4 regions of the Pseudobutyrivibrio sp. C4 genome follow, and region 1 is predicted to be linked to each of the others. Evidence: predicted binding sites of a transcription regulator. Region 1 holds the regulator's gene; each other region holds the start of a gene.
What was found. The regulator Rex, encoded in region 1, represses fermentation and respiration genes when NADH is low (regulators of the CRP and FNR family bind a similar motif). The targets are predictions, from matches to a motif close to ATTGTTAANTANTTAACAAT.

Region 2: the regulator Rex is predicted to act here: its motif matches at 7,060-7,079, upstream of fucO (lactaldehyde reductase).
Region 3: the regulator Rex is predicted to act here: its motif matches at 4,764-4,783, upstream of BMY66_RS03180 (shikimate dehydrogenase).
Region 4: the regulator Rex is predicted to act here: its motif matches at 1,497-1,516, upstream of pflB (formate C-acetyltransferase).

Annotation. Positions count from the first base shown of each region.
Region 1 covers NZ_FOHF01000001.1:431,046-439,199, forward strand. The annotation lists gene BMY66_RS02070 (hypothetical protein) at 1-692, opposite strand, end outside; gene BMY66_RS02075 (redox-sensing transcriptional repressor Rex) at 703-1,329, opposite strand; gene BMY66_RS02080 (ABC-F family ATP-binding cassette domain-containing protein) at 1,419-3,332, opposite strand; gene BMY66_RS02085 (polyribonucleotide nucleotidyltransferase) at 3,389-5,470, opposite strand; gene rpsO (30S ribosomal protein S15) at 5,627-5,893, opposite strand; gene BMY66_RS02095 (DUF4340 domain-containing protein) at 6,044-6,649, opposite strand; gene BMY66_RS02100 (adenylosuccinate synthase) at 6,742-8,016, opposite strand; gene BMY66_RS02105 (DegV family protein) at 8,043-8,154, opposite strand, start outside.
Region 2 covers NZ_FOHF01000008.1:123,928-132,081, forward strand. The annotation lists gene BMY66_RS12030 (family 78 glycoside hydrolase catalytic domain) at 1-1,593, shown strand, start outside; gene BMY66_RS12035 (AraC family transcriptional regulator) at 1,613-2,578, opposite strand; gene BMY66_RS12040 (arabinose isomerase) at 2,688-4,109, shown strand; gene rhaD (rhamnulose-1-phosphate aldolase) at 4,123-4,968, shown strand; gene rhaB (rhamnulokinase) at 4,968-6,341, shown strand; gene BMY66_RS12055 (TetR/AcrR family transcriptional regulator) at 6,402-6,953, shown strand; gene fucO (lactaldehyde reductase) at 7,110-8,154, shown strand, end outside.
Region 3 covers NZ_FOHF01000001.1:670,192-678,345, reverse strand. The annotation lists gene BMY66_RS03200 (TRAP transporter large permease) at 1-1,045, opposite strand, end outside; gene BMY66_RS03195 (TRAP transporter small permease) at 1,048-1,686, opposite strand; gene aroD (type I 3-dehydroquinate dehydratase) at 1,846-2,607, opposite strand; gene BMY66_RS03185 (MFS transporter) at 2,624-3,829, opposite strand; gene BMY66_RS03180 (shikimate dehydrogenase) at 3,846-4,721, opposite strand; gene BMY66_RS03175 (LysR family transcriptional regulator) at 4,935-5,819, shown strand; gene BMY66_RS03170 (oxidoreductase) at 5,956-7,956, shown strand; gene BMY66_RS03165 (shikimate kinase) at 8,081-8,154, shown strand, end outside.
Region 4 covers NZ_FOHF01000002.1:145,527-153,680, forward strand. The annotation lists gene pflB (formate C-acetyltransferase) at 1-1,337, opposite strand, end outside; gene BMY66_RS04440 (exonuclease domain-containing protein) at 1,653-2,549, shown strand; gene BMY66_RS04445 (flavin reductase family protein) at 2,551-3,129, shown strand; gene BMY66_RS04450 (M18 family aminopeptidase) at 3,126-4,430, shown strand; gene hisA (phosphoribosylformimino-5-aminoimidazole carboxamide ribotide isomerase) at 4,478-5,266, shown strand; gene BMY66_RS04460 (LL-diaminopimelate aminotransferase) at 5,290-6,504, shown strand; gene BMY66_RS04465 (GntR family transcriptional regulator) at 6,507-7,574, shown strand; gene BMY66_RS04470 (YjfB family protein) at 7,866-8,063, opposite strand.

The DNA of each region.
Region 1 (8,154 bases):
TCAACTTCTTCAAGCTGAATATCTGATAAGTCTGTTTTGTCGTTTTCATCCTGCTTGTCAGCAGGTGTTTTAACAGAATCGCCCTTGTCATCGATTGTTCCGATATAGAAATCTCCATTCTGCATATCAAACAGATTTAGCACTTCCATACCAAAAACATCATGCATATATGAATAAATCTCTTTATTGTTAATCTCACGATTATGCTTACGAATAACGTTTTTCTTAAGCTGAACCCTTACATCCTTAATCCAGTTAGTGATTTCCTCGGCTTCTGTAGAATTAGTGCGGAGTTTATCATAGCAATAATCCATAGTAGCCAACATCAATTCTCGATTAACATCATCTGTCTGCTGTGGAAGTTCGCTAAGCTCGTCTTCATTTGACTGAATACGTTCTTTGCATTCCTCCAAAAGTCTTTTATCATCATCCAACTTCTTAGAAACTAAATCTGAAGTTCCTTCCATATTGGACATGACTGAAGCCATCAAGTTTTCTTTGACCTTCTTAAGGTCCTTAAGTTCCTTTTTAAGCTCAGCCTCACGTTTCAGTAAGTCATTTTCCTGCTTTTCAAGCTCTTTAACCTGTTCTGGCTTTCCACCTAAAGCAAAAAGTCTATGCCATTTCTGATCCAAAATAAGCATAGGAACCTTGATTTTGGAAATGGCAGTTGTAAAATCCCTGTCCGCCATATACATTCACCTACTTCTGTTGAGTAATGTTATAAGAAAGTTGCATCAAACTATCTGATAAATGAACATTCTCTATAATAACATCAGGAATATCATCTAAATCAACGTGAGCAAAGTTCCAAATTGCATGAACACCAAGAGAAACAAGCTTTAAAGCTGTAGATCTGGCGTTTGACTTTGGCAATGTCAAAGCTGCAATCTCAACATCATTATGTTTAATGAATTCTGGAAGCTCATCAAGCATCTGAACAGGAATGTCTCTAACCAACTTTCCTTTAAGCTCAGGATTAACATCGAATAATCCAATAATTTTGAAGCCTACACGCTCAAATTTAACATAACCTGCAATAGCCTGGCCTAAGTTACCAGCGCCAATAACGATAACATTATGTGTTTCGTTAACTCCCAAGATATTTCCGATTTCATCATGTAAATATGCAACATTATATCCATAACCCTGCTGGCCAAAACCACCAAAGTTGTTAAGATCCTGTCTAATCTGAGATGCTGTAACATGCATTCTCTTACTTAAATCATTTGATGAAATTCTTTCAACACCATCGTCTAAAAGTTCGCCCAAATATCTGTAGTACCTAGGAAGTCTTCTGATGACTGCTTGTGAAATCTGTTTATCCAAACCATATACCTCCTAATTACAATTTTCAATCTTAATTATAAAATCACACAAAAACTATGTCAAGATTTTAACAAAGACTTAATAAATGCTTAAGATAAACTTAACTCCTCCCACTGAGAATATAAATCTTCCAATTTTAAATCTATTTCATTCTGTTCTGCAGTTAATTCGTTGAGCTTTGCAGAATTTGTCATATTCTCTGGCTTTAAGAATTCGTCTTGAATCTTTGCCTTTTTTTCTTCTAGTTTTTCTATCTCTTCTTCGATTTTTGAGATTTTGTTTTGAAGCTTTCTCTTTTCTGCTTCAATTCTCTTTTGTTCTTTAAAATCAAGTTTTGCAGCTGTAGCGTTAGAATCTGCTACAGATTCCTGGGTTGAAACAACATTTGCTGCAGAAAGTTGTTCCTTCTTTGCAATATAATCATCGTAATTGCCAAGGTACTTTGTAAAATGACCATCTGAAAGTTCAAGAATCATATTTGCAGTACGGTTAACAAAATATCTATCGTGACTTACATAAAGCAAAGTTCCATCATATTCGTTAAGTGCTTCCTCAAGCATTTCTTTCGAATCCATATCAAGATGGTTTGTAGGCTCATCAAGGATTAAAAGATTAGACTTAGAAAGCATAAGCTTTGCAAGAGAAACACGACCTCGCTCTCCACCGGATAACTCGCTAATGCGTTTAAAAACATCATCCTCTGTAAACATAAATGCAGCTAATGTGTTTCTAACCTGAGTCTCTGTAAGATATGGATAAGCATCATGAAGCTCACTGAAGATAGTGTTTGACTCAGTAAGTCCTTGCTGCTCCTGGTCATAATATCCTACAGTAACATTTGCCCCAAAGCGAATCTCTCCTGATTCAAAATCCGTGAGACCATTGATACACTTAAGGATTGTAGTCTTTCCTGTACCATTATCACCTAAAATGGCAATTCTATCCCCTTTATGAACCTCAAAGGATAAGTCTGTAAAGATATTTTTATCATCATACGATTTTGTCACATGAGAAAAATCTAAAACATCCTTCCCACTTTCCTTTTCCACCTCAAGGGTAAGTCGCATTCTAGGCATATCCTTATCAGGGGCATCCATAATATCGATCTTATCAAGCATTTTCTTTCTGCTTTCCGCTCTTTTAATGGATTTTTCCCTGTTGAAGGATTGAAGCTTTTCAATAACAGCTTTCTGGTGTTCTATTTCCTTTTGCTGCTTTTCATAGCTGCGCTCATATGTGAGCTGATATAAAGCCTTTTGCTCAGAAAAAGCTGTATAATTTCCTGTATATACACTAGTGCGTCCGTAGGATAAATCAACAACATGATCTACAATTCTATCAAGGAAATATCGATCATGAGCAACAATTACAACTGCGCCTTTATATGAAGATAAATATCCTTCCAACCACACGATTGAATTCAAATCCAAATGGTTTATAGGCTCGTCTAATAAGAGCAAATCTGGCGATGATGCAAGAAGACGTCCCAAACTAACTCGTGTCTTCTGACCACCAGAAAGCTCATTCATGCTTTTATTTAAATCATCCCCTTCAAAACCAAGGCCTTTTAATATGCCTACAGCTTCCGAACGGAATGTATATCCACCTAATAAATCAAATTGATGCTGTAACTTGTGATAACTTTCCATAAATGTCGCAGCATCTTTACTATCAAGATTTGACATCTCCATTTCCATGTCTGAAAGACGTTTTTCCATGGAAAGCAAATCTTCACGTGCACTAAGTACTGTATCTAAAATGCTACTACCGAAAGAATCTTCCTGATACTGAGCTAAATAGCCCATAGTAGCATCTTTTTTAAGAGTAACTTCACCACTGTCCGCTGGTAAATCTCCAACTATTATTTTTAATAGGGTAGATTTTCCTGTTCCGTTGTTACCAACGATAGCTACTTTAGAACCCTCATCTACTGTAAAAGTGGCATCTTTTATAATGCCATCTTCACCAAATGATTTAAAAATATGCGAAACATTAAGTAACATAGTTTTTCCTTAAAAAATGCGCCTGACTAATGTCAGGCGCCAAATAAAATCTAATTTTACTGAACATCCTTAATAGAGAAGCTGATGCGTCCCATCTTGTCCTTGCCAAGGCATACAACCTTAACAGTATCACCAAGAGTAAGAACATCTTCTACTCTGTCAATTCTTTCCTTAGCAATCTTAGAAATGTGAACCATTCCTTCCTTGCCTGGAGCGAACTCGATAAATGCACCGAATTCTTTGATGCTTACAACCTTACCTGTAAGGATCTGACCCTGTTCGAAATCAGTTGTAATGATTTCGATCATTCTCTTAGCCTCATCCATCTTTGCAGCATCTGTACCACAGATTGAAACGTTTCCGTCATCTGTAATATCAATCTTAACATCACATCTAGCAATGATTTCGTTGATTGTCTTTCCACGCTGTCCTACAACATCACCAATCTTCTCTGGATCAATTGAAAGCTGGATAATCTTTGGAGCATACTCGCCAACTTCCTTACGTGGCTCAGCGATTGCCTTGCTCATGCAGTTGTCCATGATGAAGAATCTAGCCTCACGGCAACGAGCGATAGCACCCTCAACGATTGGACGTGTAAGACCGTGAATCTTGATATCCATCTGGATAGCTGTGATACCTTCTTTTGTACCTGTAACCTTGAAGTCCATATCGCCGAAGAAATCTTCAAGACCCTGGATATCTGTAAGAAGAACGAAATCGTCATCTGTATCGCCTGTAACAAGACCACAAGAAATACCAGCAACCATAGCCTTGATAGGTACACCAGCTGCCATAAGTGACATACATGAAGCACATGTTGAAGCCATTGATGTAGAACCGTTTGACTCGAATGTCTCAGATACAGCACGGATTGCATATGGGAATTCTTCTGGTGTAGGAAGTACTGGAAGAAGTGCTCTCTCTGCAAGTGCACCGTGTCCAATTTCTCTACGTCCTGGTCCTCTAGAAGGCTTTGTCTCACCTACTGAGTATGCAGGGAAGTTATAGTGATGCATGTATCTCTTCTCAGTAACGAAAGCATCAAGACCGTCAATCTTCTGAGCCTCTGAAAGAGGAGCAAGAGTTACAACGTCGCAAATCTGTGTTTGTCCACGAGTGAACATAGATGAACCGTGAACACGTGGAATAATATCTACTTCTGCAGCAAGTGGACGAATCTGTGTGATCTCACGACCATCTGGACGCTTGTGATCCTTAAGAATCATCTTACGTACTGTCTTTTTCTCGTACTGGTAAATTGCCTCACCAAGAACAGCAAGCCATTCTTCGTTATCAGCAAATGCTTCTTCAAGACGCTCAGTGATCTGACGGATATTCTCCTCACGAACCTGCTTCTCGTCTGTGAATACAGCACCTTCCATCTCCTCAGGAGTAACGATTTCCTTCATCTTTGCGAAGAGCTCCTCAGGAATTGCGCATGATGTGTACTCATGCTTTGGCTTACCGCATTCCTTAACCATCTCATCGATGAATGCGATAACTGTCTGGTTAACATCATGACACTTGTAGATAGCTTCAATCATCTTGTCCTCTGGGATGATGTTTGCGCCAGCTTCAATCATGATAACCTTTTCTCTTGTAGAAGCAACTGTAAGCTTAAGGTCACCCTTATCCCACTGCTCCTGTGAAGGGTTTACGATAAACTCTCCATCGATCATACCCATCTGTGTCATAGCGCAAGGGCCATCAAATGGGATATCTGAAATACATGTAGCAATAGCTGCACCGAGCATAGCAACAAGCTCAGGACGGCACTGTGGATCTACTGCCATAACCATGTTGTTAAGTGTTACGTCATTACGATAGTCCTTTGGGAAAAGTGGACGCATAGGTCTATCGATAACACGAGATGTAAGAACTGAGTTCTCAGATGCCTTACCCTCTCTCTTATTGAAACCACCAGGGATTTTACCAACAGCGTATGTCTTTTCTTCAAACTCAACAGAGAGTGGGAAGAAATCGATACCATCCCTAGGCTTGTCTGATGCAGTTGCAGTTGAAAGAACTGTAGTCTCACCATACTGAATAAATGCTGCTCCATTAGCCTGTGCAGCAACTCTGCCGATATCAACACGAAGTGTTCTACCAGCCAAATCCATTGTAAATGTCTTCATGGTTTTCTCCTTCAAATATTTTATTATTTAAGCATCAACCCGAAACTACTGAAAACGAAGAGTTATACTCTCCTAATTCAGTGGCTTCGGATCTTGCTTGAAATCGAAAAACAAATAAGAAAATGAGCGGAGTAAGCAATACTCCGCTCTTATAGATTACTTTCTTAAGCCAAGACGCTCAATGATTGAACGATATCTCTCAATGTCAGTATTCTTAAGGTATGCAAGAAGGTTTCTTCTCTTACCAACCATCTTCATCATACCACGACGTGAATGATGGTCACCTGGGTTAGCCTTAAGGTGCTCTGTGAGCTCAGAAATACGAGCTGTAAGAACAGCAATCTGAACCTCTGGAGAACCTGTGTCACCAGCTGTTCTAGCATACTCATTGATAATTGCCTGCTTCTTCTCTTTTGTAATCATTTTAACTACCTCCTAAAAACTTTTAATATGCCGTAACTAAGGAAAAGGTCGGAGTGTCCAAAACCTGAGTTACAGTAAATTTCGTACCGATATATAATAACACAGCTATAAAAATATGTAAACTATGTATAAATAGGCTTTTTTAAACTGTTACTGTATTAAATCTTCGATTGCATATTTATTAACACCTGCTAATTTTCCACTATTTACATAAACAGTAGAAAAATCATAATTCAATGCAAAATAAATCTGTCCTGTTTCTTCATCAGTTTTACCTAACGAAATAAATGTTGAATAGCCGTTTGCATCCTTAATAATGTACACAGGTGAATCCTGATTTAGGCCGTATTCATCGCCATTTCCATCTTCATCCTCATTGGCAATGATGTCTACAAATCTAACATCTGTAATATAATTCAACAGCTTTTCTATTCTATCTTCGTTTATATCGATGCTAGGGTCATCTGTGTAAACCCAATCCTCTCCATCTCTTTCAAAGGTTAATAGAATGTTATTGCTATCAGTCATCTGGAAGCTATAAACTTCTTCATTATCAAGCAATATAACATTATCGCCTTCATCTTCTATTTCGCTGGCTTCATCCAATACTTCTGCCTGTTCATCAGAGCCATCAAGGTTTTGTATCATTTTTGCTGGGTTTTTAGAATTAAAAGTAATAATCAAAACCACAATAAGCAAAACAATGGCCAGTACAAGAAATATGCCTTTATAATTCTTTGAAATAAACTTCTTCATCATTTCCTCCAAGAAAATATTCTTTACTTAGTATAACAAAAAAGTATTAACAAACAAAGAAGCCGGAGCCATAAGCTCCAGCTTCTAAATAATTATCTGTAGATGATATCGTCTCTTCCAGGACCATTTGAAACCATTGTGATTGGAAAGCCAATTTCCTTCTCAATGAACTCAATGTAGTTTCTGCAGTTCTCTGGGAGATCTTCGTATTTCTTAATTCCACGAATATCTGTCTTCCATCCTGGAAGCGTCTTAAGTACTGGCTTAGCCTTTTCAAGCTTGCTAGTAACTGGGAAGTCTGTAGTAACCTCACCATCGATTTCATAGCCAACACATACAGGAATCTCATCAAGATATCCAAGTACATCAACAACTGTAAATGCTACATCTGTTGTTCCCTGCATTCTACATCCGTACTTTGAAGCAACACAGTCGAACCATCCCATACGACGTGGACGACCTGTAGTAGCACCGAACTCACCGCCATCGCCACCGCGACGTCTAAGCTCATCAGCTTCATCACCGAAGATTTCAGAAACAAATGCACCTGCACCAACAGCTGATGAATAAGCCTTACATACTGTAACAACCTGCTTTAACTCCTGAGCTGGGATACCAGCACCGATGCAACCGTATGGAGCAAGTGTTGATGAAGATGTAACCATTGGGTAAATACCATGGTCTGGATCCTTCAAAGTACCAAGCTGGCCTTCAAGAAGGATAGTTTTATTTTCTTTAAGTGCGTTCCAAAGGAATGCTGATGTATCGCAAACATAAGGAGCAATCATATCGCGGTATTCATGTAATGTCTCAAGGAGCTCCTCTGGATTAAGGAGTGGCTTGTGATATAAATGCTCAAGAAGAACATTCTTCTGATCACATGTACGAACAACCTTTTCCTTCAAAAGCTCATCATCAAAAAGCTCCTGAACCTGATAACCGATTTTTGCGTATTTATCTGAGTAGAAAGGAGCTATACCGCTCTTTGTTGAACCGAAAGAAGCCTTTCCAAGACGTTCTTCCTCGTATTGATCAAAAAGGATGTGATATGGCATAACAATCTGTGCTCTATCAGATACAAGAATGCGAGGTGCTGGTACTCCTTTCTCTACAATAGAGTTAATCTCTTTGATAAGGATAGGAATATTCAATGCGACGCCATTTCCAATGATGCTAGTGGTGTGATTATAGAATACACCTGAAGGTAATGTGTGAAGCGCGAACTTACCATAGTTGTTTACGATAGTGTGTCCTGCATTTGCACCACCCTGAAAACGAACAATGATATCAGCATTCGCTGCCATCATGTCTGTAATCTTTCCTTTGCCTTCATCGCCCCAATTGGCACCTACAACTGCTTTAACCATAACAATCCTCCTAAATTACAATTAAATTAATTTATATCAATCAATTTCTTAGTCACTGTACAAGCAAGTGCGCCTGGTCCAATGTGACATGAAACTGAAAGTGATAACGGATCTATCCAGATATCTTTGCCTGGGAAT
Region 2 (8,154 bases), on a different contig from region 1:
ATAGATTTTGGTCAAAATATTGCAGGATATGTTCAGATGACATTTAATGCAAAGTCTGGTCAAAAAATCATATTGACTCATGGTGAAACTCTAGATGAAAATGGTGAGTTTACTATTGAAAATTTTCAACCTGGAGAACGACACAAAGAAGGTGGTATTTTTCAAAGAATTGAGTATACAGCTCATGATGGCAAAAATACTTACAAGCCTCATTTTTCTATCTTTGGATTCAGATATTGCTTGATAGAAACAGATATTTCGTTAGAGGACGCAGAATTTGAGGCAATAGCTGTATATTCAGATATGGAAGAAACAGCAAGCTTTGAGTCAAGCAATGAAAAGCTCAATACTTTGTTCAAAAATGCAATGTGGAGCATGAAAGGAAATTTCTGCGATATACCAACGGATTGTCCGACTAGAGAAAGAGCAGGTTGGACTGGTGACGCAGGGATTTTCGTGAATACTGGTCTATATTTAATGGATTGTAGACGAATTTATGAAAAATGGCTGGCAAGTTGCAGAGCAAATCAATATAAATCTGGAGCTGTTAGAAATATCGTACCAAGAAACAATGAGGAAAGTTTCTTTGGAAAGCTTTTATCTGCATCTGCTGGATGGGGAGATGCAATTATTATTGTTACACACACTTTGTATAAGAGATATGGTGAGCAGTCGATTATTCGTGAAAACTATGAGGCAATGAAAAAGTGGCTCATGTTTCTCAGAAAAAGAGCTAAAAAAGGCTGTATAAAAAAACTTCTTAGCGGCAGTTTAGACAGTTTTTATGACGTTACATCAGGACTTGATTATGGAGAATGGGCTGAACCAGATATAGAATTTGCAAGTGGAGTAGATATGAAAGGTAAGAGTGGAGTCGCAACTGCTTATTTAAGCTACTCTGCGAGGCTCTTAACTGAAATGGCGGATATCATTGGAAAGCATGAAGATGCAAAAGAATTTTTGAAGATAAGCCAAGGAGCAAAAAAGGCATATCAACATCGCTTTATTCCAAATGGAATCATTGAATCGGATCGACAAAAGGACTACGTAAGGCCAATCGCTTTTGGGCTTTTAGATGAGAAAGATATTTGCATCAATGCTAAAAAACTAAATGCCTTAGTTGAAAAGATGGATTTTCATTTAAATACAGGCTTTTTATCGACACCTTTTTTATGCAAAGTGCTTGCCGATAACGGTTATGTAGAAACTGCTTACAAGCTACTTTTGCAGGAAACAAAACCAAGTTGGCTATATGAGGTAAATCAAGGCGCTACAACCGTTTGGGAAACATGGGATGGAAAAGCATCTCAAAACCATTACAGCTATGGAGCAATTTGTGAGTGGCTGATAGAGGGCGTTTGTGGGCTAAAATACACATTTGACGAGTTAGTATTAAATCCACTACCAAGCAAACAGCTACAATATGCAAAAGTCTCTTATAAATCCGAAAAGGGAGTTATTAAAGTAGGTTGGCACTATGAGGATGATAAATGTCTTTATAGTGTAAAATTGCCTGATGGTTTATCCGGAAAATTGATAAAGCCTAATGGTGAAGAGGTAATAGTTCAAGGAAGCTATATTTGTGAATTATAATAGGTTAAAAAAATCTGTCTTATCGCCCTGATCTAATTCTATATTCTTTAGGCGATAGACCATATTTGGCTTCGAAGATTCTGTAGAAATATGCAGAGTTTTCGTAGCCAATTTTTTTTATGATTTTTTCTGTTGTAAGAGTAGTGTTTTCTAAAAAGTATGCAGCTTCCTGAAGGCGACGCTGCTGAAGAAGCTGCTTGAAATTCAGGCCGGTATTTTGTTTCAAAATTCTGCTAAGATATGCGGTTGAATACCCTGTCAGCTGAGCCAGTTCATCCAGTGTGCCATTGTCAAAATGGGTATCAATGTATTCAAGGGCTTGAATTGTGATTGAGTTACTACCCCGGCTCATATCGGTCAATGTGTCTGATGATAGAGTACAGAGATTCATCAGAAGTAAATCCATTGTGGACATGGCGATAGTGTTCATATCATTTTTGTGATAGGTGAGGGTCCAAATTAAGTTCTCTAATAAATTTTCAACAGGTAGTATGCCCTTGGCATGGTACAGAAGATAGTCGTTGTAATTTTTTCTTTCTGAAAGGGATGCTACGATAAAATCTCTCAAAATATCATTTCTATCATAGAATATTTGAGTGCGGGAAAAGAATTCAGGCAAGATAATAAAGTTAATTGCAATATCGTCTTTACCGCATGGCTCAATATCATGTCTTGCGTGACGGTTTAATAGTAGGATATCTCCAGCTTGAAGTGTAAGTGTTTCGCCATCCACAAAATGAGTAGTGAGCTGTCCCTTTAGCATACAAACCATTTCTATATAGTTGTGTCTATGTGTAGGGAAATATGCAAATCTGGTGTGAGGTCGAATGTCGATTAGCTTTCCTTGTGCCAGAAGCTTTCCTGAATCTACAACAAATTCATCCTCAGAGGTATACAGCTCTTTTCTAATGCTGGTATCCCCTTCAAGAATCATTTTCTCCTCGTCTGTTATTCGGTTTAGAAGTTCATAAATATCATTTCTCATAATGTCAAATAAGGTCCCATAACATATAATCTGCTGTTCTAGTTACATTGATAAAATCATTATATTATAGGCTTAAATAAAGAGCAAATAAAGTTCTAGGAGGGTTAAGATGTTAGTAGAAACAAAAGCAAGAGTGGGTGTGTTTTCTATCGCCCTTGGCGCATATTTACCACAGTTTCCATCGTTGGTACCAGAATTTGAAAAGCAGTTTGAGGATTTTAAAAAGTCAATTCCGGATACTGTAGAAATAATCGATGGCGGTGTGGTTACAACAAAGGAGCAGTCACAGGCCGCAGGAGATAAGTTTAGAGCAGCAGATGTAGATTTAGTTTTCATGCAGCTTCTAACCTATGCTACAAGCTACAACATGCTTCCAGCAGTAAAGGATTTAGATGTTCCTGTAGTGCTTGTGAATATACAGAAGCTTAAGGCACTTGATTATGATACAGCTGGTACAGCAGAGTGGCTTGGAGAGGCCTATGCCTGCGGTGCAGTTGGTGAAATGGTGGCAGATCTCAATCGCTATGGTAAGCGCAGCGCTGTAATCACTGGTGTTGTAGAAGGTGGCGATGAAAATGTTGCAAGAGAAATAGGTGAGTGGTGCCTTGCAGCAAATTGCCGTCGCAGATTTAGAGATACAAACATCGCCCAGATTGGCAGACCATATCCAGGCATGATGGATTTATATATCGATGAGTCAAATCTTTACAGAAGAATGGGGCTTTACACAAAGCAGTTTGACTGGGAAAAGATTTGGGCTATTGCAGATGATATTACAGACGAGGCCGTTATTAAAGCAAAGGCTGAGGACATCTTAGATACATTCGATATTGTCGGTGGTGGAGATGTAGATAAAGTTTGGGAGATGGCAAAGTACGTTGTTGCCTTTGAACAGTGGGTTAAGGACGAGCAGCTTGGTCTCGTAGCATCTCACTATGATGGATTTGCAAAGGGAATTGCTGGTAAGGTGGACAGCCTTCTTATTCCAGCCTTCTCTATGTTGATCAAGCAAGGAACAGCATGTGCTGTTGAAGGAGATATGAAGGTTGCTATGGCAATGAGCATTTTGAAGACTATCTCTGGCACAGGTCAGCTGGCAGAAATGTACACTATCGATTTCAACGATGATGTGACACTTATTGGACATTCTGGTTCTGGGGATGCAGCAATCTCACAGGCTAAGAAGCCAACTATGAAGATGATGGATGTGTTCCATGGTAAGACAGGCGGCGGATATCTTACACAGTTCTATCCACCTACAGGACCTATCACTTACCTTGGTATCACACAGGATGGCGAAGGTCACTTCAAGTTCGTAGTTGCTGAGGGTGTTAACGAAGAAGGAAAGATTCTTCAGAACGGCGACACAATGATGCGTACAAGATTCAGCTGCAGCGCTGCAGAGTTTGTAACCAGATGGAGCGAGACAGGTCCTACACATCATTTTGGTGCAGCAGTTGGTCATCATATTGAAACAATCAAAAAAGTTGCAAAGGTATTTAACGTACCAGTTGAAGTAGTAGTTAGATAAAGGAGAAATAGAAATGAAAGTATTAGAAGCAAAGTTTGTAGAAGGTTTTATGAGAATGGCAAATGACGGCTGGGAGCAGGGCTGGCATGAGCGCAATGGTGGAAACCTTTCTTATAGAATCAAGCCTGAGGAAGTAGACAGCGTAAAGGAAGAGTTTGTAGCAGGCGATTGGAGAGAAATCGGAACAGAAGTTAAGGATTTAGCAGGAGAGTATTTCCTTGTTACAGGTTCTGGAAAGTATTTTAGAAATGTAATTATTGATCCAACTGATTCTATCGGAATCATTGAAGTAGATGAGACTGGTAGTAAATACAGAATCGTATGGGGATTCGTAAATGGTGGCAGACCAACATCAGAACTTCCATCACACCTTATGAACCTTGAGGTTTGCAAGAAGAGAGATGCTGAAATTCGTGTTGTATATCATTGTCATCCAACAAATGTTATTGCACTTACATATGTTCTTCCACTTGAGGATGAAATCTTCACAAGAGAAATCTGGGAGATGGCAACAGAGTGCCCGATAGTATTCTCTCAGGGAATCGGAGTAGTACCATGGATGGTTCCAGGCGGAAGAGATATTGCAGTTGCAACATCTGAAATCATGGCAACAAAGGATGTAGCTGTTTGGGCTCATCACGGAATGTTTGTATGCGGTACTGATTTTGATATTGCATTCGGTCTTATGCACACAGTAGAAAAGGCTGCAGAGGTACTTGTAAAAGTTCTTTCTATGACAAACAAGAAGCGTCAGACAATCCAGCCAGATGAGTTTAGAGCATTAAATGCACCATTCGGTGTTCAGATTAATGAAGAATGCTTATACGAAAAGAAGAGCGATGTTATTGGAGAAAGATAATGGCAAATTACTATTTAGCGGTAGATATTGGGGCATCTTCGGGCAGGCATATGCTTGCCCATCTTGAAGATGGGAAAGTGGTTTTAGAGGAAATCCATCGATTTTCCAATGGAATGATTGAGGTGGATGGTCATAAGAGATGGGATATTGAGGAGCTCTTTAGACAGATAATTATTGGCTTAAAGAAATGCAATGAGCTTGGAAAAATCCCAACATCAATGGGCATCGATACCTGGGCCGTTGACTATGTTCTATTAGATGGAAATGATAATGTGGTTCGCCCATGTTTTGGATATCGCGATAGCAGAACATCTGAAATGGACGAAGAGGTTTATAAAATCATTCCTGAGGATAAGCTATATGAGCGCACTGGAATTCAAAAGGCCATTTTCAATACCATATATCAGCTTATGGCAGATAAAAAGGCGGGCTATCTTAAGGATGCGAAAAGCTTTTTGATGGTACCAGATTATCTGCACTATTTACTGACTGGTGTTAAGTCGAATGAATACACCAATTGCTCTACAACACAGCTTCTAAATCCTGATACAAAGGAATGGGATTACGAGCTTATTGAAATGCTAGGTTTTAACAAAGATTTGTTTGGTGAAATTAAGCAGCCAGGCGTATGCATTGGCACATTTACTGATTCAGTTAAGGCAGAAGTGGGATTCGACTGCAAGGTTGTGCTTCCACCTACTCATGACACAGCATCAGCTGTATTTGCAGTTCCTAACACATCCGACAATGTACTTTATATTTCATCAGGTACATGGTCACTTTTAGGTAGTGAGAACATGAAGGCCATATGCACAAAAGAGGCAATGGAAGCCAACTTCACCAACGAAGGTGGTTATGAAGGACGTTTCCGTTTCCTTAAAAACATCATGGGACTTTGGATGATTCAGTCGGTAAGAAATGAGCTGATTGCAGCAGGACAGGAATATTCATTTGCTGAGCTTTGTGAAATGGCAGAGGCGGCGGATATAGATTCTATAGTAGATGCAAATGCTGAAGTTTTCTTGGCACCCGCTTCTATGATTAATGCAGTAAAGGATTACTGTAAAAATCAAGGACAAAAGGTTCCTGAAACACCAGGAGAGCTGGCAAAGGTTATTTATCAGTCTTTGGCTGTTTGTTACAAAATGGCCTGCTACGAGGTAGAAAAGATTACAGGCAAATATTTTAATATTATCAATGTAGTTGGCGGTGGCTCAAAGGCTGGATATTTGAATAAGCTCACAGCAGAAACTACAGGAAAAACAGTTGTTGCAGGTCCTTCAGAGGCCACAGCCCTTGGCAACATCGGTGCTCAGATGGTAGCTGCAGGTGAAGTGGCAGGGCTAAAGGAGTTTCGAAAGCTATTGGCATAAGTACATATATAATTGTAAAAGCTCCCTTAGTCATTTAGAATGATTGCGGGAGGTTTTATTATGAAATCAGACATCAAGTATAAGCTGGCAGAAGCTATGAAAACCTGCATGAAAACAACATCAGTTGAAAACATCACAGTCAAACAGATAGTTGATGTATGTGGAGTTTCGAGACAAAGCTTTTATCGCAACTTTATCGACAAATACGACCTGATAAACTGGTACTTTGACAGGCTGCTGGAACAGTCCTTTAAAGAAATGGGCCAAGGTGAAACCATTCGCGAAGGCCTTATTAAAAAGTTTGCATACATAAAGCAGGAGAGATTATTCTTTACAGCAGGCTTTAAGGGGGACGACCAGAACAATCTCAAGGATCATGACTTTATTATGATTTACGAGTTCTATTGTGATTTGATTAGAAAAAAGACTGGTGAGAATCTTGATAAGCATATGAGAAAGCTTCTTGAGATGTATTGTCAGGCTTCTATTTACATGACAGTTCAGTGGCTTATGAAAGGCATGAAAGAGTCTGAGGAAGAGCTGGCTGATTTGATGATAGATGCAATGCCAGATATGTTACACAAGCTATTCAAAGAGATTGATTTGGTTTAGAAAGCCTTTATTTTAGCGATTTGTGAATTTTATGAAAATGTTACACATACGTATATCTGTAACTTATATTGACACACCCTATGATGATAAAATATCAATCGTAGGGTGTGTTATTTTTTTAACACAATGTTTGTTACAAAAAAGGAGTGTATTGTTATGGCTAACAGAATTTCTTTAAATCCAACATCTTATCATGGTGCTGGTGCAATCCAGGAAGTAGTAAATGAGATTAAGGCTCATGGCTTCAAGAAAGCATTTGTTGCTTCAGATCCAGATCTTATTAAATTTGGAGTTACAGCTAAGGTTACAGATTTACTTGATAAAGCAGGTATTCCTTATGGCGTATACTCAGATATTAAACCAAATCCAACAATCGAAAATGTAAAGAATGGTGTAGAAGCATTTAAGACTTCTGGTGCAGATTGTATTGTTGCTATCGGTGGCGGATCATCAATGGACACATCAAAGGCAATTGGTATCATCATTACAAACCCAGAGTTTGCAGATGTTCGTTCACTTGAAGGTGTTGCACCTACAAAGAACCCATGCGTACCTATTATCGCAGTTCCAACAACAGCAGGTACAGCAGCAGAGGTTACAATCAATTACGTTATTACTGACGTTGAAAAGGAAAGAAAGTTTGTATGTGTAGATACAAATGATATGCCAATCGTTGCAGTTGTTGACCCAGAGATGATGTCTTCTATGCCAAAGGGACTTACTGCAGCTACAGGTATGGATGCTCTTACACATGCAATTGAAGGATATACAACAAAGGCAGCATGGGAGATGACAGATATGTTCCATCTCGAGGCTATTCGTCTTATTTCAAAGAATCTTCGCGATGCTGTTGAAAACAAAAAGGAAGGCCGTGAGGGTATGGCACTTGGCCAGTACATTGCAGGTATGGGCTTCTCAAACGTTGGTCTTGGTATCGACCATGCAATGGCTCACACACTTTCAGCACACTATGACACACCACACGGCGTAGCATGTGCTATGTTCCTTCCAATTTCTATGGAATTCAATCGCGAGTATACTGGGGAGAGACTTCGCGAGGTTGCTCGAGCTATGGGAGTAGAAGGCGTTGATAACATGTCACAGGATGAGTACCGTGATGCAGCTATCGCAGCTGTTAAGAAGCTTTCTGAGGATGTTGGTATTCCAAAGACTCTTGATAAGATCAAGGAAGAGGATTTAG
Region 3 (8,154 bases), 240 kb from region 1:
GAGATAAAATGAGGATGGCAGGAGTTGTATCCATAACCATTCCTACGATGAGAAGGAATAGGTTGATTACAAGTAAAAGGATAATCTTGTTGGTAAAATTATCCAGAATATATCCGCTGACAAGCTGTGGCACCTGCATTAAAGTAAGCACTCGTGAGAATGCTGTGGATGCAGCAAGAATGAAAAGGATTGGTGCGTAAGTTTTCATTGCTTCCACAAAAATATTCCATATATCGGAAATGCGAATTGTCTTGTAAACAAATAAGCTGACAACTAATGCATAAAATACTGAGATAACGGCAGCTTCTGTAGGTGATGCTATGCCGGCATAAATACAACCAAGTACGATGATTGGGCTAAGTATTGCAAAGAAGCTGTCTTTGAAGATTTTTCCAAATCCCTTTGCATGAAGTGCGTCGATTTCAGCGTTAATCTTTTCTTTATCTTCCCCGCAGCATTTGCAGTGAATGTAAGCGTAAAGCATTAAAAGCACGCTTATAAGGATTCCAGGAATGATACCTGCAATAAACAGGTTGCCTACTGATTCGCCGGAGGCCATTGCATACATAATAAAAGGAATACTAGGTGGAATGATAACACCAAGTCCACCGGCTACAGCGACAATTGCTGTAGAAAACTTTTTATCATATCCCATATTCAGTAGAAGAGGGATAGTCATGGAGCCAACGGCAGCAACTGTTGCTGGAGCTGAACCGGAAATGGCACCATAGAAAAGGCATGTGATGATTACAGCACATGGAACGCCTGCAGTTTTCTTACCAATAAAATATGAGAACACGTCAAATAACTTTTTGGAAATCTGACCGTGAGCCATAATGATTCCTGATAAAACAAACATTGGAACTGCAAGAAGAGGGAAGCTGTCGATACCGCCCACCATGGAACGGATTACATAGCTGGCACTTGCAGTAAATGAAGGATCAAATGCTCCTGGAAGTACAGCAACTATACCAAGTGAGATTGATACAGGAATGGCTATAATTAAGCAAATTACAAAAAGAATAAGTACAGTGATTGCGCTCATGCTTAATTTCCTCCTTCCTTGTTGCTGGTATTGTCCTGTTCGAGTATTTCTTTATTAAAGTTTTCCTGTGAAAGGAGATTACTCATAGAATTCTTGAGATTTGCACGTCTTTCAAGCTCTGCCAAGTGAGATGGCCAATCCTTGAGCTCTTCCTGATGGATGACATTATGCCACTCTAAAAACCATCTTTCTAAGATGCGGATAGCGCAAAGTGTAAAGCACACAAGTGGAGCTGACTGTACGTAATACATAGGAATTCCGCAGGCAGGAGAAACCTGACCGCTTTCTATAGTTGCCATAAGGTACCTGTATGCAAAAGGTATTAAATATACAAAGAAAACAAATTCTACTGTAAGATTTAATACTTTAACGGATGCCTTTTTTCTTGGCTTGAGATTTCGGATGAACTGGTCGATTTTAATTGAAATACATTTTTTGGTGCATAAGCTTACACTGAAAAATGCTGACCAGATAAATAGATATCTAGTGATTTCTTCTGACCAAGAGAGAGAAGCGCCTAGAATGTAGCGGCAGAAAATCTGAATGCCCATAATGACACTCATTGCAATAAGAAGAACGACCATGATGAATTCTTCAAGGTATTCGTCTACAAAGAAAAAAATACGTTTGATTCCCGTCATATAATGGTACCCCTTTGGCTAGTTTGTATGATATAAGTATAAACATTATGAAATACTTTAGCAAAGTAAAGTTAAAATAATTCAGAATATTTACACTAAATTCTTAAAATTAAAGGGCAATTTGTGCTAAGCACAAACCGCCCTTATAAGACTTAATAATTACATTGAACCATGTATAAGATTAAGTATTGTAGAAAGGTCTGATGCGTTCATCTGGCCTGGTGCAGAAGCTTTTCCAACAGCACCAAATGTGAGAGCAGAACCGAATGCTTCGCCGCAAAGACGGCTAACAAGTCCTGTGCCTGCCATAGACATTGTGATGATTGGACGATCTGCATAATTGCTTGCCATTTCTTCTGTTGCAGCAAGGAGTGTAACTACATCCTTTTTGCAAGTAGGCATAACAGCAATCTTTGGAATATCTGCGCCAAGTTCCTGCATTTTACGAAGACGAGATACGATATCGTCCTTGTCAGGAGTCTTGTCGAAGTCGTGGTTAGAAGCTACAACCTTAACTCCATTTGCATGAGCGCTAGCAACGATATCCTTAACAATATCATCACCTGTGAAAACTTCTACATCAACTAAATCTACCATACCAGTTGCAGCTGCATTCTTATTAAGTGTAGCGTAAGCATCTTTCTCGATAGATTTTTCTCCACCTTCTTTGCTTGTTCTGAAAGTGAAGAGGAGAGGTGTGTCGCCAAGAGCAGCTCTTAAATCCTTAAGAACGTCCTCAACCTTTGAAAAATCAAATACATCATCAAACCAGTCAACACGCCATTCAACTACATCATGTGCAACGCCGTTGAATGAAGCAGCTGCTGCGAGGATGTCTTCTTTTGTTTTTCCAACGATAGGCACGCAAATCTTTGGTACACCTTCGCCAATAACAACATTTCTAACTTTTACTGTATTCATATTATTTTCCTCTGTTTTATGAATTTGCCTCTACCATCTTAGTGTATCTAAGATTTACAAATAATCCAAGTAATACACCAACAGCTGTAAGTACGATGTTCATAACCATAACGCCAGATGGTGTCATCTGTGAAGCAGCTGTAAGGATAGTGTAGTTGCAAAGTGATGAAGCAATCATTACAAGTGCTGTAACTGTACCCTTAATTTTAGGGAAGAGCATGTTACATACTGATGTAGCAATCTGAAGAAGTCCGCCGGCACCAGCCCAACCGATAACGAATGCTGCAACCTTACATAATCCAACTGAAGGAGCTGAAAGAACTAAAATCAATGTTACAAGACAGATAACTGGGTATGCAACGATGAAACGAACGTCCTTAATCTTACGTGTAAGAAGAGCAGTAACGATAAGAGCAAGGATTGTACCCATTGAGTAATATGTCTGCATGATTGAAGGATCTTCCCAACCAACATTTGTCTTAGCAAAGTTCTGTGCACAGTTAAGCCATAACTGGAATGTACCTGTACATGTGAAACCGATAAGAATCATAGCAACTGACTCGATAGAGAAGTGAGTGTGCTTTAAGCTATCGATAAGACCTTCCTTCTTTTCAGCTGCAGCTGCATCTGAATCTGGAAGTGGAAGGATAAGGATAAGTACAAGTAATACGATGTAAGCAACGCCACAAACATAGAAGAGTCTGTTGTAAGAAACAAGACCTGCTGCGTTTGTTGCAACTGTCATTCCAAGGAAGAATGGAAGTAACATCTGTGAAATAGCGATAAAGAACTTAATTCCCATTGTAGCTACACCAGGAGCATCGCTGATAATCTCAGCAACAGCTGGGTAAATACCAGTATCAAGGAAAGAGTTTGCAATACCACCAACGATAGCGCAAATGTATGCGATCTGGTATCCACCGTTAACACCAGCGTTGAATGCCATAGCAAGACCGATGAGGTAGATAGCATATGAAGCTCCACCGATCATAACTGAAATACGACGGCCTAACTTATCTGAAAGAGGGCCTGCGAATGGAAGAGCGATAAGTCTACCAAGACCAAGTGCTGCTGAAATAGCAGTGATTGACATTACCTCTACGCCCCAGCTAGTAGCAAGAGCTTCCTTAATAACTGATTGTCCTAAGATTGAGCAACCAACTCCGTGAATAAAGTAATTCAAATAAAGAATTAAAGCTGCTGGAAAATATTTCTTGTTCATATTTTTCTCCTTAAATTTACTCGTACTTAATACCAAGTACTTCTTTCATGTGTTCGATTGGCATTTCTTTGCCTGTCCAAAGCTTGAATGCTGCAGCGCCCTGGAATAACATCATTCCAAAACCGTTCATTCTCTTACATCCAACTTCCTCAGCCATCTCAAGGAACTTTGTCTTTGCTGGTGCGTAAACTGTATCAGTTACGATAAGGTCTGGACGAAGATATGAAGTATCTGGTAACCATGTCTGGCCCTCAAGTGGCTTCATACCCATACCTGTTGCATTTGCAAGAAGGTAAGAATCAGCGATTTCTCTTCTAAGAGCGTCAAGGTCTGCTAAGTCATAAAGTGTAGCCTTGCAGTTTGTTCTCTCGTTGATCTTGTTAACTGTTTCCTGAGCGTTATCCCAGAAAGCATCCTTTACGTTGAAGATAGACATTTCTTTAACGCCATCAAGTGCGGCCTGAATCTGGATAGCAGTACCAGCACCGCCACAACCAACGATTGTCATTTTCTTTCCGATAACATCGATATCGTAGTCCTTAAGTGACTGCATGTAACCGATACCGTCTGTGATGTGACCTGTAAGAACACCGTTCTCATTTACGATTGTGTTTACAGCTCCGCAAAGCTCAGCAGCAGGAGATAACTTATCAAGATACTTACCTACTACAGTCTTGTTAGGCATAGAAACGTTTGAGCCTACAAGCTTAAGTGCTCTGATACCTTTTACAGCATCCTCGAGTGTGCTATTATCTACCTCAAATGCGAGATAAGCATAATCGAGACCAAGATATGCAAATGCTTCATTGTGCATAGCTGGTGAGCTTGAGTGTCTGATTGGATAAGCCATAAGTCCGATAAGCTCTGTGTGTCCTGTAATTCTTTCTGCCATAATTTTAATTCCTCCATAAATTCTTTAAGATTTTGCATGCCCTTTGTTAAAATCTTAACAGTCTTTATACATATATTTTAATGTGTATTACTGTATAATTCCAATACTTCTATTGCATATTATTAATAGCTTTTAGCTATCAATTGTGGTAAAATTGATAATAAGTAATGAAAATACAACAATTATATTGTGCAAAACAGAGAGAGGAGAACTATGACTCTAAATCAAATGATGTATTTTTATGAGGCCGCTAGATTACAGCATTTCAATCAGGCTGCAGAAAAGCTTCATATATCAGAACCATCCCTTAGCCGCTCAATAAATGCCCTTGAATCAGAGCTGGGAGTAGTCTTATTTGAAAGAACTGGACGCAACGTAGTTTTGACCAAAACAGGAGATATTTTTTACGAGCACGTTGATAGAATTCTAAATGAAATCAATTTGGCTGATCGAAAAATGCATCAATTGACAGGTTCAGGAGGGCATATTGATTTAGCATATGTGGCTCCTCTTGCTGGTTCGTTTATTCCGAATGTTTGTAGAGCTTTCCTATTAGAAGATAGAAATAGCGAAGTAACATTCAATTTCCATCAGGATATCACTTCTAAAAATATAGAAGGTTTAAAGTCAGGCAACTACGATATTATATTTGGTTCCTTTGTGAAGGATGAGCCAAATATTAAGTTTATTCCTATATTACAACAGGAACTGGTGGTTATTATTCCTAAGGGACATCCTCTGGAAGAAAACGATACCTTAGATGCATCAATTTTTGAAAAATACCCTGTTTTGGGATACACACGCAAATCAGGCTTAGGTCGTTTGACCAGGGACTTCTTTCTACAGAATAAGGTTGAGCCTAACTTTATCTGTGAATCACCTGACGAAAATGGTATAGCAGCCCTTGTTGCAGCTGACTTTGGAATAGCCCTTGTTGCGGATGTAGATAGTATTCACAGAAATGACGTTATAATAAAGAAGCTTTCCACAGAATATAGTCTTTCACACACTGTTTATATGGCGTACATGAAGGGGCGATATCAGATGCCTGCCGTAAAACGTATGATTGACTTCATATTGGTACATTCTATGCACTAATTAATTACAAAAAATGAATTGGATTTTGATATTAAAGCGGGATTATACTTTTCTTATAAAAAAGGAAAGCATGCCCGCTTTTCATCTTGACAGCTCTTATCACGTAAATTTTGTTTGTAAATAGGAGCATTCTATAATGAGAAATAAGTATCCACACATTTTTGAACCACTTACAATTCGTCGTATGACACTTAAGAATCGTATCATGATGACACCAATGGGAACTAACTACGGTGATCAGAATGGTGAGATGACATTTGTTCATATTGATTACTATGAGCAGAGAGCTAAGGGTGGTACAGGATTATTAATGGTTGAAAATGCTAGTGTCTTTTCACCACAGGGTTCTAATGGTACAACCCAGCTTCGAATTGATCATGACAATTTCATTCCACGTTTATATTACTTTACAGAGAGAATGCATAAGCATGGCGCTTGTGTAGGTATTCAGATTAACCACGCTGGTGCGTCAGCTGTTTCTGCTCGTACAGGAGAGCAGCCAGTTTCTGCATCAGATATCCCTTCAAAGGCAGGCGGAGAGATTCCACGTCCACTTGAGAAGGAAGAAATCTACAATATTGTAAAGAAGTATGGTGAGGCAGCAAAGCGTGCACAGACAGCCGGTTTTGACTGTGTTGAAATTCATGCTGGTCACTCATATCTTTTGAGCCAGTTCCTTTCACCTACTACTAACAAGCGTACAGATGAGTTTGGCGGATCACCAGAGAATCGCGCTAGATTTACAAAGCTTGTTGTAGAAGAAGTAAGAAAGCAGGTAGGACCATTCTTCCCAATTTTTGTCCGTATTAGTGCTGATGAGTTTGTTGAGGGAGGTAACACACTAGAGGACGCAATTGAGTATTTACAGTACTTCCAGGAAGAGGTAGACGTATTTGACGTTTCTGCTGGTCTTAATAGTTCTATTCAGTTCCAGATTGATGCAAACTATCTTCCAGATGGATGGCGTTCATACATGGCAAAGGCTGTTAAGGAAAAATATGGCAAGCCATGTGTAACAATGGGAAATATTCGTGATCCTAAGGTCGCTGAGGAAATTCTTGAAAGAGGAGATGCTGATATCATCGGTATGGGCCGTGGTCTTATCGCAGATCCTAATTGGGTAAATAAGGTAGAGTTCAACCGTGAGGATGAGCTTCGTAAGTGTATTTCATGTAACGTAGGTTGTGCAGGTCACAGAATTGGCCTTAACCTTCCAATTCGTTGTACAGTAAACCCAGCTGTTAACGCTAATGACGAATACTACAAGAGAAAGGTTAATAAGCCTTGCAACGTTGTAGTTATCGGTGGTGGTACAGCAGGTCTTGAAGCTGCTTGTACAGCTGCAGAGGTTGGATGTACAACATTCCTTCTTGAGAAGAAGGCAGAGCTTGGCGGTCTTTCTGTTCAGATTTCAAAGATTCCTGACAAGAAGAGACTTGCTGATTTCCCTAAGTACATGATTAACCGTGCTAGCAAATTAAGAAATCTCTTCATATTTAAGAACAACGATACTACAGTTGATCAGATTAAGAGCTTGAACCCAGATATCATCGTAAATGCTACAGGTTCAAACCCTACATTACCACCTATCAAGGGATTATTAGACCTTGTTGATAAGGATGATTCAAATGTAGCTACAGTTATTAAGATGATTGAGCGTCTTGATACATATCCAGAGGATATGACAGGTAAGAAGGTTGCTGTTGTTGGTGGCGGTGCCGTAGGTCTTGATGTTATGGAATACTTCACAGAAAGAGGTGCTGAAGTTACTATCATCGAGATGTTACCTATCATTGGTAACGGACTTGATCCAATCACAAAGTGCGATACAGCTGCAAAGATGGCTAAGTACAATGTTCGTCAGATGACAAATACAGCACTTCAGGAAGTATGCAACGACAAGTTTATCGTTAAGAATCCAGAAGGCGAAATCGAAAACATTGACTTTGATTTAGGATTCATCTGCCTTGGTATGCGCTCTAACACACCTATCATCGATGAGTTAAATACTGCATTTGAAGACACAAATGTTGAGATTTACAATATTGGTGATTCTAAGCGTGCTCGTCGTATTATCGAAGGTACAGAAGAAGGTCGTGATATTATCAAGGTTCTTGAGAGACATGATTTTCTTTAAGATTTAACTTCCTTATTAATTTAATCTAAAATTTATTTATCAGACAGAAGGAAAAAGTTGTTTCTTTCTGTCTGATTTTTTAGTATGATACTATTCAAAACAAGGTATCAAAGGGGAATAAGACATGGAACAGCTCAAAATGTTAAGAGAGCATCTTGCTCAGAACGACGAAATTATTCTTAATGCACTGCTTATGAG
Region 4 (8,154 bases), on a different contig from region 1:
ACACCACCGTTGATAGCGTAAAGAAGACACTTAGCAAGGTTTGCACGAGCACCGAAGAACTGAAGCTCCTTACCTGTTTCTGTAGCAGATACACAGCAGCAGATTGAGTAATCATCGCCCCATGTAACTCTCATAACATCATCGTTCTCGTACTGGATAGAAGATGTGTTTACAGAAATCTTTGCAGCGTACTTCTTGAAGCTTTCTGGAAGACGGCTAGAGTACATAACTGTAAGGTTTGGCTCTGGTGAAGGACCCATGTTTTCAAGTGTGTGAAGGAATCTGTAGCAAGTCTTTGTAACCTGGTGACGTCCATCAAGACCAATACCACCAACTTCAAGTGTAGCCCATACTGGGTCACCTGAGAATAACTGGTTGTAAGACTCGATACGAGCGAACTTAACCATACGGCACTTCATTGTGAAGTGATCGATGATTTCCTGTGCCTCAGACTCTGTGATAACACCGTTTGCAAGGTCACGTGTCATGTAGATATCAAGGAATGTAGAAACACGTCCTACTGACATAGCAGCACCGTTCTGAGTCTTGATAGCTGCAAGGTAACCGAAGTATAACCACTGAGCAGCTTCCTTAGCGTTTGCAGCTGGCTTAGAAATATCAAAGCCGTAAGAAGCAGCCATTTCCTTCATGCCCTTAAGAGCGTTAATCTGGTCTGTGATTTCCTCGCGAAGCTGGAAGTCATAACGTCTCATACCCTGACGATTTGTGTTAGCGAAGTCAATCTGCTTCTTTTCGATAAGGTAATCGATACCGTAAAGAGCAACTCTTCTGTAATCGCCTACGATACGACCACGGCCGTATGTATCAGGAAGACCTGTAAGAATTTTATTGTGACGAGCTTCCATAATCTCTGGTGTGTAGATATCGAAAACTCCCTGATTGTGTGTTTTGTGATAAACAGTAAAGATTTCGTGAAGCTTCTCGCTTGGCTCATAACCGTACATTCTGCAAGACTGCTCAGCCATTTTAATACCACCGTATGGCATGAAAGCTCTCTTAAGAGGCTTGTCTGTCTGAAGACCAACGATTTGTTCAAGATCCTTTGTATCTTCTGAGATGTAACCTGGGCCATAAGAAGTAAGAGATGAAACAATTTCTGTTTCCATGTCTAAAACGCCGCCCTTAGCACGCTCAGCTGCCTGAAGTTCCTGAAGCTTACCCCAAAGTGTGTTAGTAGCATCTGTAGGACCTGCTAAGAAAGACTCATCTCCATCATAAGGAGTGTAGTTGTTCTGGATGAAGTCACGTACGTCAACGTTATCTTTCCAAACGCGACCGACGAAACCATTCCATTGTGCGAAATCATGATTTGCCATTGATTTGTTTCCCTTTCTGTTTATAAAAATATAAAAATTTATAGTTCTGTTTGCAAGCTAGGTGGAAGCCTTACAAACGCCGGCTAGTGGGGTTATATTAGCCATAATTTGGACAGTTAGTTGCGTCTAACAATCTAGCCTCTAATAATATACCATAGGAGTGACAAAAAATTCACAATGTATTAAAATAAAAACATTTTTGAGTGTATTTCTGCAAAAACAAATTGCGTGTGATTTATTATTTATGGCTTTTGTATAGTAGAGATTTTTTTGGTACAATGAATTCACATTAATTTACAAAGTTTGGAGATAAATTTGGCTACAAATAATACAAGTACAAAAAACAAAGTAAAAGGGCCTAGTCAGACTGCTCCTGCAGGATACAAAGGCAAGAATCAGGCATTCCTTGATGCGGAATATCTTAGCGCGAGATATAAAAAGAGTTCCATCGAGGATGTTATTTCTGTGGGCGTAATTATTACAAACCCAGCCCATGAGGAGCTTGATAGATTCTACTCAACAGTTCAGCTAAGACCTGGCCATAAATTACCGCCGCTTATTACTGAGCTCACTGGTCTTACCAATGAAGATTTAGAGGACGCTCCAGCTTACGAGGATGTTATGACTGAGCTTATCACTCGCATTCGTAAGTTTCAGGTTGGAAAAATCTGCGTTTGGGGCGGAGATAAAAACAGCTTTCAAAGAGACTATGAATCTAGAAATCTGGAAAAGCCACTTAAGCGAAGCGTTGCAAAGTTTATTAGCACTTTTGACAATATTCAAAAAGAAGTCAGCTTGGATGTTACTGGAGGCTTAGATGCAAATCTTTCCCTTGCAGATATGAAAACAATCTGTGGCCTTGGCGGTCATGTGGAGCATAACGCTCTTGCAGATGCTGAAGACATGCTTAACTGCATCAGAATCATCGAACAGGATCAGATGAAGTACGATGGGGTACGAGCAGCTGAATATAAAAAGTTCAGAGGCGAATATGTTAAAAATAGAAGCTTTGGTGATGTGGAAGAGGATGATGAACTAATCATCGATTCTAAGATAGGTACTGATTTCTTGGAAGAATTAAAGCGTAAAGGCTTCCACGAGAATCCAAAGACAAAAGCTTTTATGGATGATTTAGGATTCTTACTCGGTCAGGGAAATGTATATATGGGTACTTTCTCTGAGATGATGGAAGAAAAGTCTAAGGAGATATAAAATGGGAAAACAAAAGTGGAAAGCAGGTAATATGATTTATCCACTTCCAGCTGTAATGATTACATGCCGAGATAAGGAAGGAAATGATAATGTGTTTACTGTTGCATGGACAGGAACAGTATGTACCAATCCGCCTATGGCATACATTTCAGTTAGGCCTAGCAGATACTCATACAATATGATAAAAGAGACAGGTGAATTTGTAATCAACTTGACTACAGAGGAGCTTGCTTTCGCTACAGATTTCTGTGGTGTTAAAAGCGGTAGGGATGTAGATAAGTTCGAAGCTTGCGGCCTTCACAAGGAAATGGCTGATGAAGTCAATGTTCCTATGCTAGTTGAATCGCCAGTCAACATCGAGTGCAGGGTGAGAGAAGCACATGAATATGGTAGCCATACTATGTTCGTTGCAGATGTTCTTGCTGTGCATGCAGATGAGAAGTATATGAATGAAACAGGAAAGTTTCAATTGGAAGAATCAGAGCCATTGGCATATTGCCATGGCACTTATTTTGGCCTTACAAAACCAAAGGGTACCTTTGGTTACTCTATAAAAAAGAAAGAAGGAAAGAAAAAATGAACAAGACAGTAAGAGGACTATTTGAATTTATAGAGGAGAGCCCATCTCAGTTTCACGTTGTGGCAAACGAGAGACAGAGATTTTTAGATGCTGGTTTCGTAGAGTTAAACGAAGCTAAAGAGTGGAAAATCGAGCTTGGTAAGAACTATTTCGTTACAAGAAACGGTTCATCAATTCTTGCATTCAGAATGCCTAAGGATTCACTTAAGAGCTTCATGATTATGGCTTCACACAGCGATTCACCAACATTCAGAATCAAAGAACAGCCAGAAATGAAAGAGGGCCACTATGTAAAGCTTAACACAGAAAAGTACGGCGGAATGCTTATGGCTCCTTGGTTTGACAGACCACTTTCAATCGCTGGTCGTGTAATTGTCAGAAGCAAAAATGGTATCGAGACAAAGCTTATAGATTTCGACAGAGATCTTTGCATGCTTCCTTCACTTGCAATCCACATGAACAGAGAAGCAAACGATGGTTACAAATACAATCCACAGAAGGATTTACTTCCACTTGTATCTATGGATGAAAACTTTAATCTTAAGAAGCTTGTTGCAGCAGAGCTTTCAGTTAAGGAAGAGGAAATCGTAGGTTCTGATTTATTCCTCTACAACAGAGAGCCAGGTAAAGTTTGGGGTGCAGACGAAGAATTTATTTCTATCAGAAGACTTGATGACCTTCAGTGCTCATACAGCTCAATGATGGGACTTCTTGGAGCTAAGAATTCAAACACAGCAGCTCAGATTCACGTAACATTTGATAATGAAGAAGTAGGAAGTGGTACAAAGCAGGGTGCTGATTCTACATTCTTATATGATACTTTGGTTCGCATTAACGAAGCTATGGGTGGCAATAACTCAAGCCTTCTCACAGCAATTGCAAATTCATTTATGGTTTCTGCAGACAATGCTCATGCGCTACATCCAAACTATGCAGAAAAGAGCGACCCAACAAACAAGGTTTATATGAATGAAGGCGTTGTAATCAAGTTCAATGCAAATCAGAAATACATGACAGATGGTTTGGCATTTGGAATTTTCACAGAAATGTGCAACAAGGCAAAGGTTCCATATCAGACATTTGTAAACCGTTCGGATGTAGCTGGTGGTTCTACACTTGGTAACATTTCAAACGCTCATGTTTCAATCAATGGTGTTGATATCGGATTAGCTCAGCTTGCTATGCATTCTCCATATGAGACAGCAGGTGTGAAAGATACCGAATATTTGCTTAAAATTGCTACGAAATTTTACGAAACTGTCATTGAAAATGTTTCGGGCTCAGATTATAATTTTGATTAATTTTGAAGGCTTTGACACACTTATATTGACACTTGGGGGAAAATGAGATGAAATTCAGACCATGCATTGACATTCACAACGGTAAGGTAAAGCAAATTGTTGGTTCAACTATTTCAGATTTGGGGAAAGCAGATGGTCAGCCGAAGGAGAATTTTGTAGCGGACAAAGGTGCAGCTTATTTTGCGAACCTTTACAAGTCAGATGATCTTAGAGGTGGACACATTATCAATCTGAATATGAAAGGCACACCAGAGTATGAGGCTTCAAAGGAAGAAGCTATGGAAGCTCTTAGAGCATATCCTGGTGGAATGCAGTATGGTGGCGGAGTAGATGATAAAAACGCTAGAGATTTTATATCTGCTGGTGCCAGCCATGTTATTGTTACTTCTTTTGTTTTTAACGATGGAAGAGTCGATTACGATGCTTTGAAGCGCATATCAGAGGTCGTTGGAAGAGAGCATTTGGTTCTGGATTTATCTTGTACCAGAATAGATGATAAATATGTCATTGTTACAGACAGATGGCAGAAGGTTTCCAAGGAGATTATCACATACAATTTCCTTGATAGACTTGCATACTATTGCGATGAGTTTTTGATTCATGCAGCAGATGTGGAGGGAAGACAGAGCGGTATTGATAGGGATTTAGTTGGTTTTTTATCAGGTTACAAGCGTGTTCCAATTACATATGCAGGTGGAGTATCAGATTACGGAGATATAGAACTCATTAGCTATCTATCTGATAATAATATGGATTTCACTGTAGGCTCATGCCTGGATTTATTCGGCGGAGATTTATCCTACGAAAGAATAGTGAAAAGAATTGTAACTAGGTAATAAGGCAACAAAGGAAGGTACACATGTTTAAAGTAAACACAAATTTCCAAAAACTCCCAGGCAGCTATCTATTCTCTACAATCGCGAAAAAAGTAGCTGCATATCAAGAAGCTAATCCAAATGCAGATATTATCAGACTTGGTATTGGCGATGTAACACAACCAATTGCACCAGCTATGATTAACGCACTTCACAGTGCAGTTGATGAAATGGGAGACGCTAAAACCTTCCATGGTTATGCTCCAGATTTAGGATATTCATTCTTGCGTGAGGCCATTGCAAAGAATGATTATCAAAGCAGAGGCTGCGATATTTCAGCAGATGAAGTTTTTGTTTCGGATGGAGCAAAATCAGATTCTGCAGATATTCAGGAATTATTTGCAGCAGATGTTAAAATCGCTGTTTGTGATCCGGTCTATCCAGTTTACGTAGATTCAAATGTTATGGCAGGACGATGTGGCACATATGATGCTACTCTTGGTAAGTGGTCAGATCTTATCTACATGCCAACAACAGCTGAGAACAATTTCGTTCCAGAATTTCCAAAGGAGACACCAGATGTAATCTATCTATGTCTTCCAAACAACCCTACAGGAACTACTCTTACAAAGAGCCAGCTTCAGCTTTGGGTTGATTATGCAAACAAAAATAAGTGCCTCATCATTTTTGATGCAGCATACGAAGCATATATTTCAGAGGAAGATGTTCCTCATTCTATTTATGAATGTACAGGTGCAAAGACTTGCGCTATCGAGATTCATTCATTCTCAAAGAATGCTGGCTTTACTGGCGTTCGTTTGGGATACACAGTAGTGCCAAAGGATCTTGTTTATGACGGTGTATCACTTCACGGTATGTGGGCTCGCCGTCACGGTACAAAGTTCAACGGGGCACCTTACATCATCCAGAGAGCAGGAGAGGCAGTTTACTCTGCAGAAGGTCAGGCTCAGATTAAGCAGCAGGTTGGCTTCTACATGAACAATGCCAAGACAATCTACACTGGTCTTAAGGATGCTGGATATCAGGTATATGGTGGAGTTAATGCTCCTTATATTTGGTTAAAGACACCTGACAACATGACATCATGGGATTTCTTTGATTATCTTCTTGAGAATGTTCAAATCGTTGGAACACCAGGTGCTGGCTTTGGACCATCAGGTGAGGGCTACTTTAGACTTACTGCTTTTGGTTCAGCTGAAAATACAGTTAGAGCTATTGAGCGAATCAAAAACTTATAAATATGGTTAATACTAAGTATGAACTAATAATTAAAGACATAAAAAAGGCAATCAATTCCGGCAAATATGGGGTGGATGAGAAAATAGCTTCGGAAAATGAGCTGGCCGCAAAGTATGGTGTTAGTAGACAAACGGTACGAAAAGCCATAGGACAGCTTATTTCTGAAGGCTATCTTTATGCACGTCATGGAAGCGGAACCTTTGTTGCACGTCCCAAAACAAAAAGAGGCCACAGCAAAAATATTGCTGTGGTTTCGACTTACATGTCGGATTATATTTTCCCGAGAGTTATTCAGGGTATCAATCAGGTCCTGGATGAAAATGGATATAGTATCCTTCTTAAAACCACCAACAATTCCCGTAAGGGTGAGGCTTGGTGTATGGAAGAGCTTTTGTCTAAAAACATTGACGGCATGATTATTGAACCTAGCCAAAGTGCTATCAGCTGCCAGCATCAGGTCTTGTACGAGCAAATGGATGCAATGGGAATCCCTTATGTATTTATTCAGGGATGCTATGAGGCTATGATGGACAGGCCTTATGTAATGCTTGACGATGTGGAAGGCGGCAAGCTTATCACAGAGCATTTGCTTGGTTTAGGACATCGACAGATCGCAGGTATTTTCAAGGCAGATGATACTCAGGGGATTCTTCGACACAAGGGGTATGTAAAAGCATTGGCTTCTGCAGGCGTTGCTTATGATCCTGATTTAGTTGTGTGGTATCACACAAAGGATAAATCTACAAAGCCTATGGAAGGGCTTCTCAGGATTTTTGAAAATGGAATTCCTTGTCATGGAGTAGTTTGCTACAACGATGAAATCGCAGCAGATGTAATAAAGGGATTGACCAATATAGGCAGAAATGTTCCTCATGATATTTCGGTGACAGGGTTTGACAACTCTCTGCTTGCACACAGCAAAGGCATCACCACAATTGCTCATCCGCAGGAGGAGTTAGGAAAGAAAGCAGCCCAGACCTTGCTTGGGCTCATTGACGGAAGCATTTCAAAAAAAGAGGCTCACATATTATTGGAGCCAAAAGTAATAGAAAGAAAATCATGTTTTTAAGCAGTAAAAAAGACGCCGGCGGGGCGTCTTTTTTAAAAAGGGAGAATAATGTTATGAAAAAAATGGTTCATCGCTTCTGTCTTGCGATGTAATTATAATACAATCAATTTCTGAAGGAACAATGGAAAATATGTGAATAAAGAATGCAAAATAAAAATAGTATTTGTGAATTGCTGACCGATGGTGTGAAATAATAGAAATATGTTAATGCATGTAACTAAATACGCTACAAACAAATAGCTGGTACCATCGTACCAGCTTTAATAAAAACACCAAATACATTAAATTAACTCATACGCGCACATCTATCATGGTGCCGGAAGTGGGATAGACCAAGCTCTCTAGTGAAGGAGTATTCATACTCATACTCTGTGCTAGCGCCTGACCCTGTCCTTCTACAAGATCTAATGTCTTACCGAGCATAGCAGTCCCCACTGCTGACATTAACTGATTTTGACTTAGGCTCATAGAAATTTCGGCTATATCCATATGGCGCCTCCCCTAAAAAAGACTGAATCTTTTTCATTTCTATTTAAGTGTATCATTTGCTATATTTTATTTGGTGCCAAATTGTGACTAA